DNA from 4 places in the Paenibacillus crassostreae genome. Region 3 is predicted to be linked to each of the others. Evidence: riboswitches for the same ligand, from Rfam matches in the RefSeq annotation. Region 3 holds a riboswitch; each other region holds the start of a gene.
The links. Region 3 has a riboswitch for cyclic di-AMP ahead of LPB68_RS01835 (3D domain-containing protein). Riboswitches for the same ligand answer to the same signal wherever they lie in the genome.
Positions count from the first base shown of each region.

Region 1: linked by a shared signal. The riboswitch ahead of LPB68_RS11810 (resuscitation-promoting factor) and the one ahead of LPB68_RS01835 (3D domain-containing protein) in region 3 are both predicted to bind cyclic di-AMP.
Region 2: linked by a shared signal. The riboswitch ahead of LPB68_RS09650 (hypothetical protein) and the one ahead of LPB68_RS01835 (3D domain-containing protein) in region 3 are both predicted to bind cyclic di-AMP.
Region 4: linked by a shared signal. The riboswitch ahead of LPB68_RS15890 (KamA family radical SAM protein) and the one ahead of LPB68_RS01835 (3D domain-containing protein) in region 3 are both predicted to bind cyclic di-AMP.

Region 1 is NZ_CP017770.1:2,536,604-2,538,807, forward strand. Features, by position in the region: gene LPB68_RS11810 (resuscitation-promoting factor) at 116-1,252, opposite strand; cyclic di-AMP (ydaO/yuaA leader) riboswitch at 1,519-1,731, opposite strand; gene LPB68_RS11815 (TatD family hydrolase) at 1,932-2,204, opposite strand, start outside.
Region 2 is NZ_CP017770.1:2,054,530-2,056,733, reverse strand. Features, by position in the region: gene LPB68_RS09655 (hypothetical protein) at 1-117, shown strand, start outside; cyclic di-AMP (ydaO/yuaA leader) riboswitch at 482-679, shown strand; cyclic di-AMP (ydaO/yuaA leader) riboswitch at 764-946, shown strand; gene LPB68_RS09650 (hypothetical protein) at 1,071-1,466, shown strand; gene kdpF (K(+)-transporting ATPase subunit F) at 1,620-1,697, shown strand; gene kdpA (potassium-transporting ATPase subunit KdpA) at 1,755-2,204, shown strand, end outside.
Region 3 is NZ_CP017770.1:385,909-388,112, forward strand. Features, by position in the region: gene LPB68_RS01830 (polysaccharide deacetylase family protein) at 1-207, shown strand, start outside; gene LPB68_RS01835 (3D domain-containing protein) at 246-896, opposite strand; cyclic di-AMP (ydaO/yuaA leader) riboswitch at 900-1,068, opposite strand; gene LPB68_RS23820 (MmcQ/YjbR family DNA-binding protein) at 1,261-1,614, shown strand; gene LPB68_RS01845 (cysteine hydrolase family protein) at 1,905-2,204, opposite strand, start outside.
Region 4 is NZ_CP017770.1:3,444,214-3,446,417, reverse strand. Features, by position in the region: gene yunB (sporulation protein YunB) at 1-37, opposite strand, end outside; gene LPB68_RS15890 (KamA family radical SAM protein) at 189-1,382, opposite strand; cyclic di-AMP (ydaO/yuaA leader) riboswitch at 1,563-1,698, opposite strand; gene LPB68_RS15885 (TrmH family RNA methyltransferase) at 1,745-2,204, opposite strand, start outside.

The DNA.
Region 1 (2,204 bases), 2.2 Mb from region 3:
AACGATTCTTCCCTCCAGAGCGAATATAACAAAAAGAAGAGGATTAATCCTCTTCTTAGCATGACTTCCATATGACCTTAATAGTATAGGAATATAAAGCTATTGTAAAACAGATTTAGTTCAGTTCAGGCTTAACAGGTCCTATCACATATACTGTTTTACCATTCTTGCGTCCGAAGTTACGGGCATTCTGTATGGAGTCATAATATACATCAACCTTATTCCCCTTGATTGCTCCACCTGTATCTTCTGCACGACGGAAGCCAATACCTTCAATGTACACCCACCATCCCATAGGAATAACGCTAGTGTCCACTGCAATCGTACGACCTTCTGTTACTCGTGTGCCTGATGCAGTCCGCGTTCCAATACCGTCTTCTTCGGCAGAGTATGCCGTCATGGATACGTTATTAAGCACTTTTTTATAAGTGAAATCGACGCCAGCTTTACTGACTCGATTATTCTTTGAGTTTACATTCTTAGTGCTAACAGTAGTTGTTGCTACAACAGCCTTAGGTTTCTCCACCTTCGTACCCACAGCAACGACCTTGTCCTTAGCTTCCACTACTTCTTTTCCTACCAAACTCATCGTTACAAATTGTCCATCTTGATATATTTTCTCGATTTGTTGAACCAGTGTTCCAGACTGTCCATTCTGAACCACCTTGACATTACCTTTCACAATCGTTGGGTCGGATGTCTTGATGACACGGAAGGGGAGTTCCTCCACACGTTCAACAATCTGCTTATTAATTCGAATAACTTTAATCTCCAAATTATCTGTTATCTCTGTCGTCAACTCAGGAAATACTTTATCGTCTTCATCCAAAGTAATACCTATATCTTGAATAACATCTTGTACTGTCTTTTGTGATGTAAACCTAGTTATAGATTCACCGTCGGCTGTTAAATTAACTTCAACTGCACGTTGAATATGGACTTTATCCCCATCTTCAAGCGAACTATTAAGTGAAACGGATACCTTATCTTCTGGTCTTAGAACAATCGCTTGTTCTTCCAACATTTGATCTAGCATAGCATGTTGCGTTTCGATGGCACTCACTTGTCCATCAATGACCAAATACACCTGTTTACGCCCATGAATGCTACTGAACAAAAGAACAGTCAAGGTAATCGCTATTAGGGCAATAGCTGCTACTGAGATCTTACTTAAATTTTCAACCTTCCAACGCGGTGCGTAAGTCATGCTGGATGATGATGAATCATGGGTTTCTTCTTTGAAAATGCCCACTTTCCGATCCTCCTTCATAGCCTCGCCGTCTAAAATAAAACCTAATTGCCTTTGACGCGACTATTATTAAATTTTTACAGGATAGTAGAATAAATTCTAACCTGCATCATGTACCGGTCTGCTCGTCATGATTGTCACCTCCTATTTACAAGAGTATGATGACAAAATTGTCTTTATTCTAAAACAAAAAAAGCCATTAGAAAGAGTTAGAGGAACTCTTTCGTGGCTTTCCGATAGTCTGAATAACGGAAATACATGCACGAGGTTGCCTCTCTTCATTGCGCTTACGAGGTTAGCTGTCGGGTTTGGACGAAAGAGAGCCGCCCGATCTTAGGTCAACCGCTCATGGCGGATGCCCTTGAATTCACCCCAAAGACCCAATAAAAGAAATCAGATATGCCTGTGTCTATCAATAATCAGTATCAGTCATATTGGTTCCCCCGTTCTCCAATAGTTAGGAGATTTAGCGAGACTGGTTCAAGAAAATAATAAGCTATCAAATTCGATCAGCTTTTATCACTGAAAAGATGATATCGTGTTTCTATGCATGTTGTAAAGCACGTTTCAACCACGAAATTCTGAATAAATGGTTAAAATTTTGTAATATTCTCTCTTTTAGAGATGAGTAGATATAAATAAGTCTCGAATTCTCTATTTTTCATCCATTTTACTCCCGTTTTCACATAATCCCAAATAAACCCAGTGAATTTTTGGTGGTTATTTGGGCAATTTCCTCTAAATCCATCCCTTTTATTTGAGCCGCTGCTTCTGCTACTAACCTAACATGAGCACTCTCGTTTCTCTTTCCACGAAATGGATGTGGTGTAAGATATGGGGAATCAGTTTCGAGTAATAATCGATCCATGGGCACCTGTGCTAATACTTCTTTTGGTTGTTTAGCATTCTTAAATGTGATCGGACCTCCAAACGACAAATGGAATCCCATATCAAG
Region 2 (2,204 bases), 1.7 Mb from region 3:
GAAAGTGATCTCGGACAAATTACAGGAGTTAATAAAGGTAAAAGCGACATCAATGGAGGTGGGCCATTATTATCGCTCACTTCAGCTGTGGGCTCCATCGCAGTAGAGCGTCCTTAAGTCATCTACGAAAATAAGAACAATTAATTTATGAAATTTTAAGCTTTCTATCATCTCAATTTAAGCGAGAATATATATTCTAAAAGTACCCCCTTTTAGAATATATATTGACACAAGGTTCCGCCGGTTAGTTAACTGGCGGGGCCTATTTTGTTTATAGGGGTAAATCCCAAGAATCATCATAATAATCCAAAAATGAGATATAGAGAGCATGAACAAGCAGGAAGGAGAGAAATATCATTGTAAGCGCCATTATTAACCTGAATGATTGAAATTTCCTTTTAAGAAGGCCTCGAGTCACCTTTACACTAATTTGGGGCGGGTGTATGATTCATATCGAAATACAAATTGTTATTATTTTCAATTCTTAGTTTTGCTGAGTCCCTACCTTTAAGGTGGGGAACGGGGGAACCAAACGTAGCAACCTTTTTTCGGTGTGAGAGTCGAAATTAGGAAGCTACAGGGGTGAATCCTAGATAAGGCTATTAAGCCTTATCTAGGTAGAGCGACTCTCACCGCTCGAATCCGACAGCTAACCTCGTAAGCTTAAGTTTGAGAGAGGAATGATGAATCTTGTGATCGAAACTATCGATCGAAGGGCGCTCAAGCTGCTCTGCGGTTATTAATTGTGATGGATGTTGAAAGAATGTCTTGAACGCTGAATTCTGTGAAATTCAGAAACGGGGGAACCAATCGGAGATGTCTGCTGCGTAAACGCCGGATGTTTCCATGGGGTGAATTTTTCGGCTATTGTATTTCAAAGCCGGGAATAGGGCGACTCTCTCGCCCGAATCCGACAGCTAACCTCGTAAGCGTACAGGGAGAGGCAGCAAACCGCCTTCTGGCTGGTTCGTGGATTTATTTTGTCATGGACTAACAAAGAAGCTCTGGGAAAGCTACTTTTTCGCTGAGCTTCTTTTTTGTTGTCTTTAAACGTATAGGAGGACCTAATAATGGAAGATGATGTCATTTTGGTTATCGCTCCTAATGAGGACGGACGGAAATTCGTAAACCAATTAATTTATAATAAAAAGTCATTTGCGGTGCTGACTAACAGCCGTACAGAAGAACTGGATTACCTAGAAATGGGTGCAAAACATGTTGTTAGAATCGATACTTATATGACTAAAAAGTGGATTGTACCACATGTGGCAGTGGGAAGGATTTATATTTTCGAAAGTAGTCTTAACTTAAGTTGTAGATATCTTCAAATATGTCGTCCATGGACGACGCGTGAGATATACATTATAACCCGATACTCTAGCCCTCGAGGGGTCTATCGAGGAATGGGTGCAGATCATGTCATTTATACGAAAAATGGAGACGTTGGATTTCTCCTTGAGAAATAAGCTCAGGATGAATCATCAAAAATCTACTTGAGAGAGGGGCATTCCCATAATGATGGATGTCTATATGGTCATCACGTTAATTGTTGGATTTGGATTATTGTTATTGTTCACACATTGGTGCGGAACGTTGGTAGATAGAGGGGGCGGGGAACAATGATCGTTGTACTTGCATTGACCTTAGTCATCTTCATTTACCTGATATATGCGTTAATCAATCCAGAGAAATTCTAGGATTGCCATAATATTGTGAACTAACAGAAAATTCATCTCTATAGGAGGATATAAAGCATGGACTTACTGCAAATAGGAATTGTGATTGTCGTACTACTGTTGCTGGTGAAGCCACTCGGTACTTATATGTTTCATGTATTCTCCAATGAACCTAACCGAACGGATAAGGTTTTCGGTTCAACGGAAAATGTCATCTACAAGCTGATCGGATTAAGAAATCGTAATAGTATGAATTGGAAGAAGTACGTACTGAGTTTTATTGCTACGAATGCGGTGTTAATCGTTATTAGTTACGTACTCCTACGTCTTCAAGGATTACTGCCAGGAAATCCGAGTGGGAACGAGAATATGGAGGCTTCACTCGCCTTTAATACGATCATCAGTTTTATGACAAATACCAATCTACAGCATTATAGCGGCGAGAGTGGATTGACGTATTTAACCCAAATGGCATTTGTTACGATGATGATGTTCACATCGGCAGCATCAGGTTTAGCGATTGCGGTT
Region 3 (2,204 bases):
GGCATTGGTAAAGAAGAAGTGAAGAAAAATGTGCTGTCACATGTAGGACCTGGTTCAATTATTCTCTTTCATGCAGGTGGTGGAATTGGTTCGGATCTAACAGGTACGATTCAAGCTCTACCTGTTATTATTGAGACTTTACGAAATAAAGGATACACTTTTGTAACTGTCCCCATGCTCATTCAAACTTCTGAAACCAAAAAATAGATAGAGATATACTCTATCTATCCGAATGAATGATTTAATTAGTCAATGAAATACAATTCGATATCTTGATAACCGAATACTCGAACACTCTGCTGACTTCCTGGAATAAATATATCAATACGGTTGCCTTTTATTGCAGATCCTGCATCACTTGCTGTTGCAACAAATGCATCTTTAGGAAGACCATTGTGACTATGTCCAGTAACCAGCACTTTTGTACCGAAAGGAATAATACTTGGGTCTACAGCAATGGTTCCTAACTCAAGCGAATTTCCGAAATAATCAACAGCACCCCATTTACCATTCTCACTAGCAGCAGCAGAATATGCCGTTGCTTTAACTTTTAGTGTTTTGGAATAGTTAAATGTTTTTCCCCATGCTTCTATCTCTTTTTTGTTTGATGACGTTGTTAATATGGAAGCTGTGTTAGTCAGAGATGCAGCCTTAACCACATTGCCCGAAGTTGGAATGTTCAGTTTGATACCTGCATAGATATTGTCAGCTTTTGTTTTGGGATTAGCTTTCATTAACTTGTCCATGTTCACAGCATATTGTTGTGAAAGCTTGTAATATGTATCCCCTTCTTTAGCCACATGAAGTGATGAAGCATGAAGTGGTGTACTTTGCACCACCATTGCCATACCTACAGCTGCTAGTACAAATTTCATTTTCTTAAAATGGATTTTCATTGCTCCTCCTTATAATAACGCCTGCGAAGTTAGCTGTCGGATTCGGATTGGGAGTCAACCCTACACATGTTAAATGCGATTCACCCCTAGTTGTAAAGAACTTACACATTCTTGTACAAACTTAATTACATCCTCCACACTTTCTGTCTGAAAGTCTCGGCACAATTAATATATCACAATTTTGTAACCTTTTATTATGTAATGTTTTCCACTATGCTCTTCCGAAAGATAAGAAATAGAGGTTCAAGAATCAATTTCATAATTACGCAAATCGATTTAGATGCATCAATGTAATATACACTTCTTCGTCCCTTATTGCCTATAAGAGTGTCTCTTTATTTAATAACTATTTCTTAAATCCAAAATGTTTGCATTAATTTCCAACCAAAATAACCAACTAAAAATCAGTTTGAAATGTGATCCATTCATGGCGGAAAGTTTACGACAACAATACGCTTCGATTTCTCCGGGATATCACTTGAACAAAAACCACTGGAACACAATCTTGATCGATGGTACTCTTTCAGAACTAGAATTATGTAAAATGATTGACCACTCTTACGAATTGGTTTTTAAAGGGTTGAGAAAGTCGGAGAAAGATGTAGTGAACCCAAGCGCAATCATGGATGTTTTACTTTTTGACTTCGGGTTTGGTACGATCCGATTTTATCTAAACTCTGTTCCGACGCACCTTATCATTCTCTTACTGAAATTCTAGCATCTGGACAACTCCTTAAGCGAGCATGTCCGTATATGGAAATCATTTGAGTTGTAAAAAAAAGGATCATACTGTAAGGTTAATACCTTTAGGATGACCCTTTTTTTGCACTTTTTGTTAATTAATTGATTCATGACCCCGGATCCGCCCAATATACGTGTGGCACTCGGCACAATCTACTAAAACCTCATAATTGATGCTTAATCCAGCCTCACTGCTTCACCTTTTCTCAAATCAATTTCATATTCCCCCTCTGGTTAAGGAAATTCTGTTGTCGTATACAACAACTCTTATTTATCCCAATTTAACGCAAGAACTTGCTCCGTAGTCATATTAGCACCTGTTTGTAAATACTCCATATTTTTTAACGCCATTTTATGAGCCTGCTGACTAGAGCCAATCACTGAATCAGAAACGACATTAAAATAATAGTCATGTTGATGAGCATCTACTGCTGTAAAACGTACACATACATCTGTTAAGCCACCAATTAAAAATACTCTCTTAATTCCCTTACAACGCAATAACAGATCCAAATCTGTTCCTATAAAAGCACTGTATCGACGCTTCGTTATAATATATTCTCCTTC
Region 4 (2,204 bases), 1.6 Mb from region 3:
TGCTACGTTGGCTACTCCACCTCACCTTTCTTCTCATGATTAACCTCCTATTGCCTGCAATCATTCTCAATACAAGCATATGAAGTAATTATGTAAAAAAGTAGAACATTTCTCCGTGAATCACCAAAAAGACTGGCATTCCACGGATAACCCTTGGAGACACCAGTCTTTTCATATGAAAACTATTCCTAGTGCACTTTCACTTTAACCAATTTCGAACGTTCAATTCTTTGTGGCATTTCAGGCATTTCATTAACCGAAACAACTTGATCGGATTTCTTCTCTGGCTTTTCCCAGTACTTCTCATTCCCCGGTAAATCATCAAACCATGTAGCTTCCCTCGGACAATCTAGAATCATGAACTTCCCATACTCATCATCTCTAGATTGATGATATTTTAAATAAGCCTTTCCATTTTCAATAGCTAGAATCTCAATTTTTCCAGAAGTATGGCTCATAGAAAGGCGAATTCGTTTACCCAATCCTGAAGTCTTCGCCTTAGCTTCTTCTACAAGATGATAAACTTCCTCTAAAGGTAGAACGAAATCAAGGTTGCCTGCAACTGGGCGATTAATAAAGAAATAATAGGGTGTAACACCGGCCCAAGATAATTGGTCAAGAAGTTCCGCAAGTACATCAGAATTGTCATTAATGCCACGTAAAATAGGAGTTTGGTTCACAATAACCGCTCCTGCTTGATGTAACGCCTCAAACCCCCGTTTTGCTTCAGGCGTTATTTCACGCGGATGATTTATATGGGCCATGACATAGATACGTTTATCAGTAGTCGAATGCTTCTTTATAAGTTCTAACAATCTCTCATCCTCATAAATCCGCATTGGATTAAATACAGGGATTTTGGAACCTAATCGAATAATTTTGACATGCTCAATCTCACGTAATTGATCTAATATTATTTCTAGCTTTGCCGTTGCAAGGATTAAGCTATCTCCTCCCGTCAACAGTACATTATTAATCTCAGGATGTTTCGCAATGTACTCGATTCCAGGGCTCACATCGGACATAGCCTCTTTCACATCATTACGGAATAACCGCTTCCGGAAGCAATACCGACAATAAGCACCACATACCTCAGATACAATTAATAAAGCCGTCGTTCTATATTTATGCTGACATCCTGGAACAACGTAGTTGGTATCTTCATCGGAAGCATCCCAGCGGCCATACTCTAACAATTCTCCTTCATTCGGAATGACTAATTTCCGGATTGGATCATTTGGGTCCTCCCAATTCACTAGCTTCAAGTAATAATCATTTACACGAAATACGAATTTCTCCGTTATCTGTTTGAGTATCTGACGGTCATGTTCCGGGATTTCCATGATTTTATTAATATCGGTGATATATTTCGGTTGCGGCATATGACTCCTCCTAGAAAATAGATTGGTGGTCGTTACATTTGTCCCTCCTTTTCCTTTTAAAAATAAAAATGACCCATCCCCAACTCGAATAGTGAAAAAAACTTCACCTCGGTTGGATATCGGGTCATAAAGACGCAAAAAGACCCGATAACGGGTCATTAGTAAAAATGTTAATAGAGAATTTGACCCATCTACTACTGACGAGGTTAGCTGTCGGGCTCGGGAAAGATGGTTCCCTACAATATGAATTGATTCGCCCCAAAAAAATGGTTCCCCCGCTTCTCAGCATATGCTGAAAATTAAGCGTAACTTTATATTACATAAATAATACCTATTAGTCAATTAATGGATAACAGTCTATCCTATTTACTGCGGTAATGTCGTTGTCTCATAACCTCGAACATCAACACAGAGGATGCCATACCTACGTTAAGTGACTCCGCTTGTCCCCTCATAGGAATTATCAAGGAATCATCCACCAACTTCTTAACAGGCTCTGACACACCCTGCGCCTCATTACCTACAAGTAGCCACGTGGTTGCAGAGAAATCATATTCATAACATGTATACTCGGCTTGCAGACTCGTACTCACTAGTCTAGCCCCACTTTGTTTAGCTTGAGGTAATATTTCTAATAACTGCCCCTCAACTACAGGCAAATGAAAAAATGACCCCATCGTTGACCGAATAGTCTTAGGATTGTACAGATCTGCACAACCATGACCCAGAATAACACCATCCGCTCCAGCCGCGTCTGCGCTGCGAATAATCGTACCTACATTCCCAGGATCTTGTACGTTATCAAGAACCATCACTAAGCTA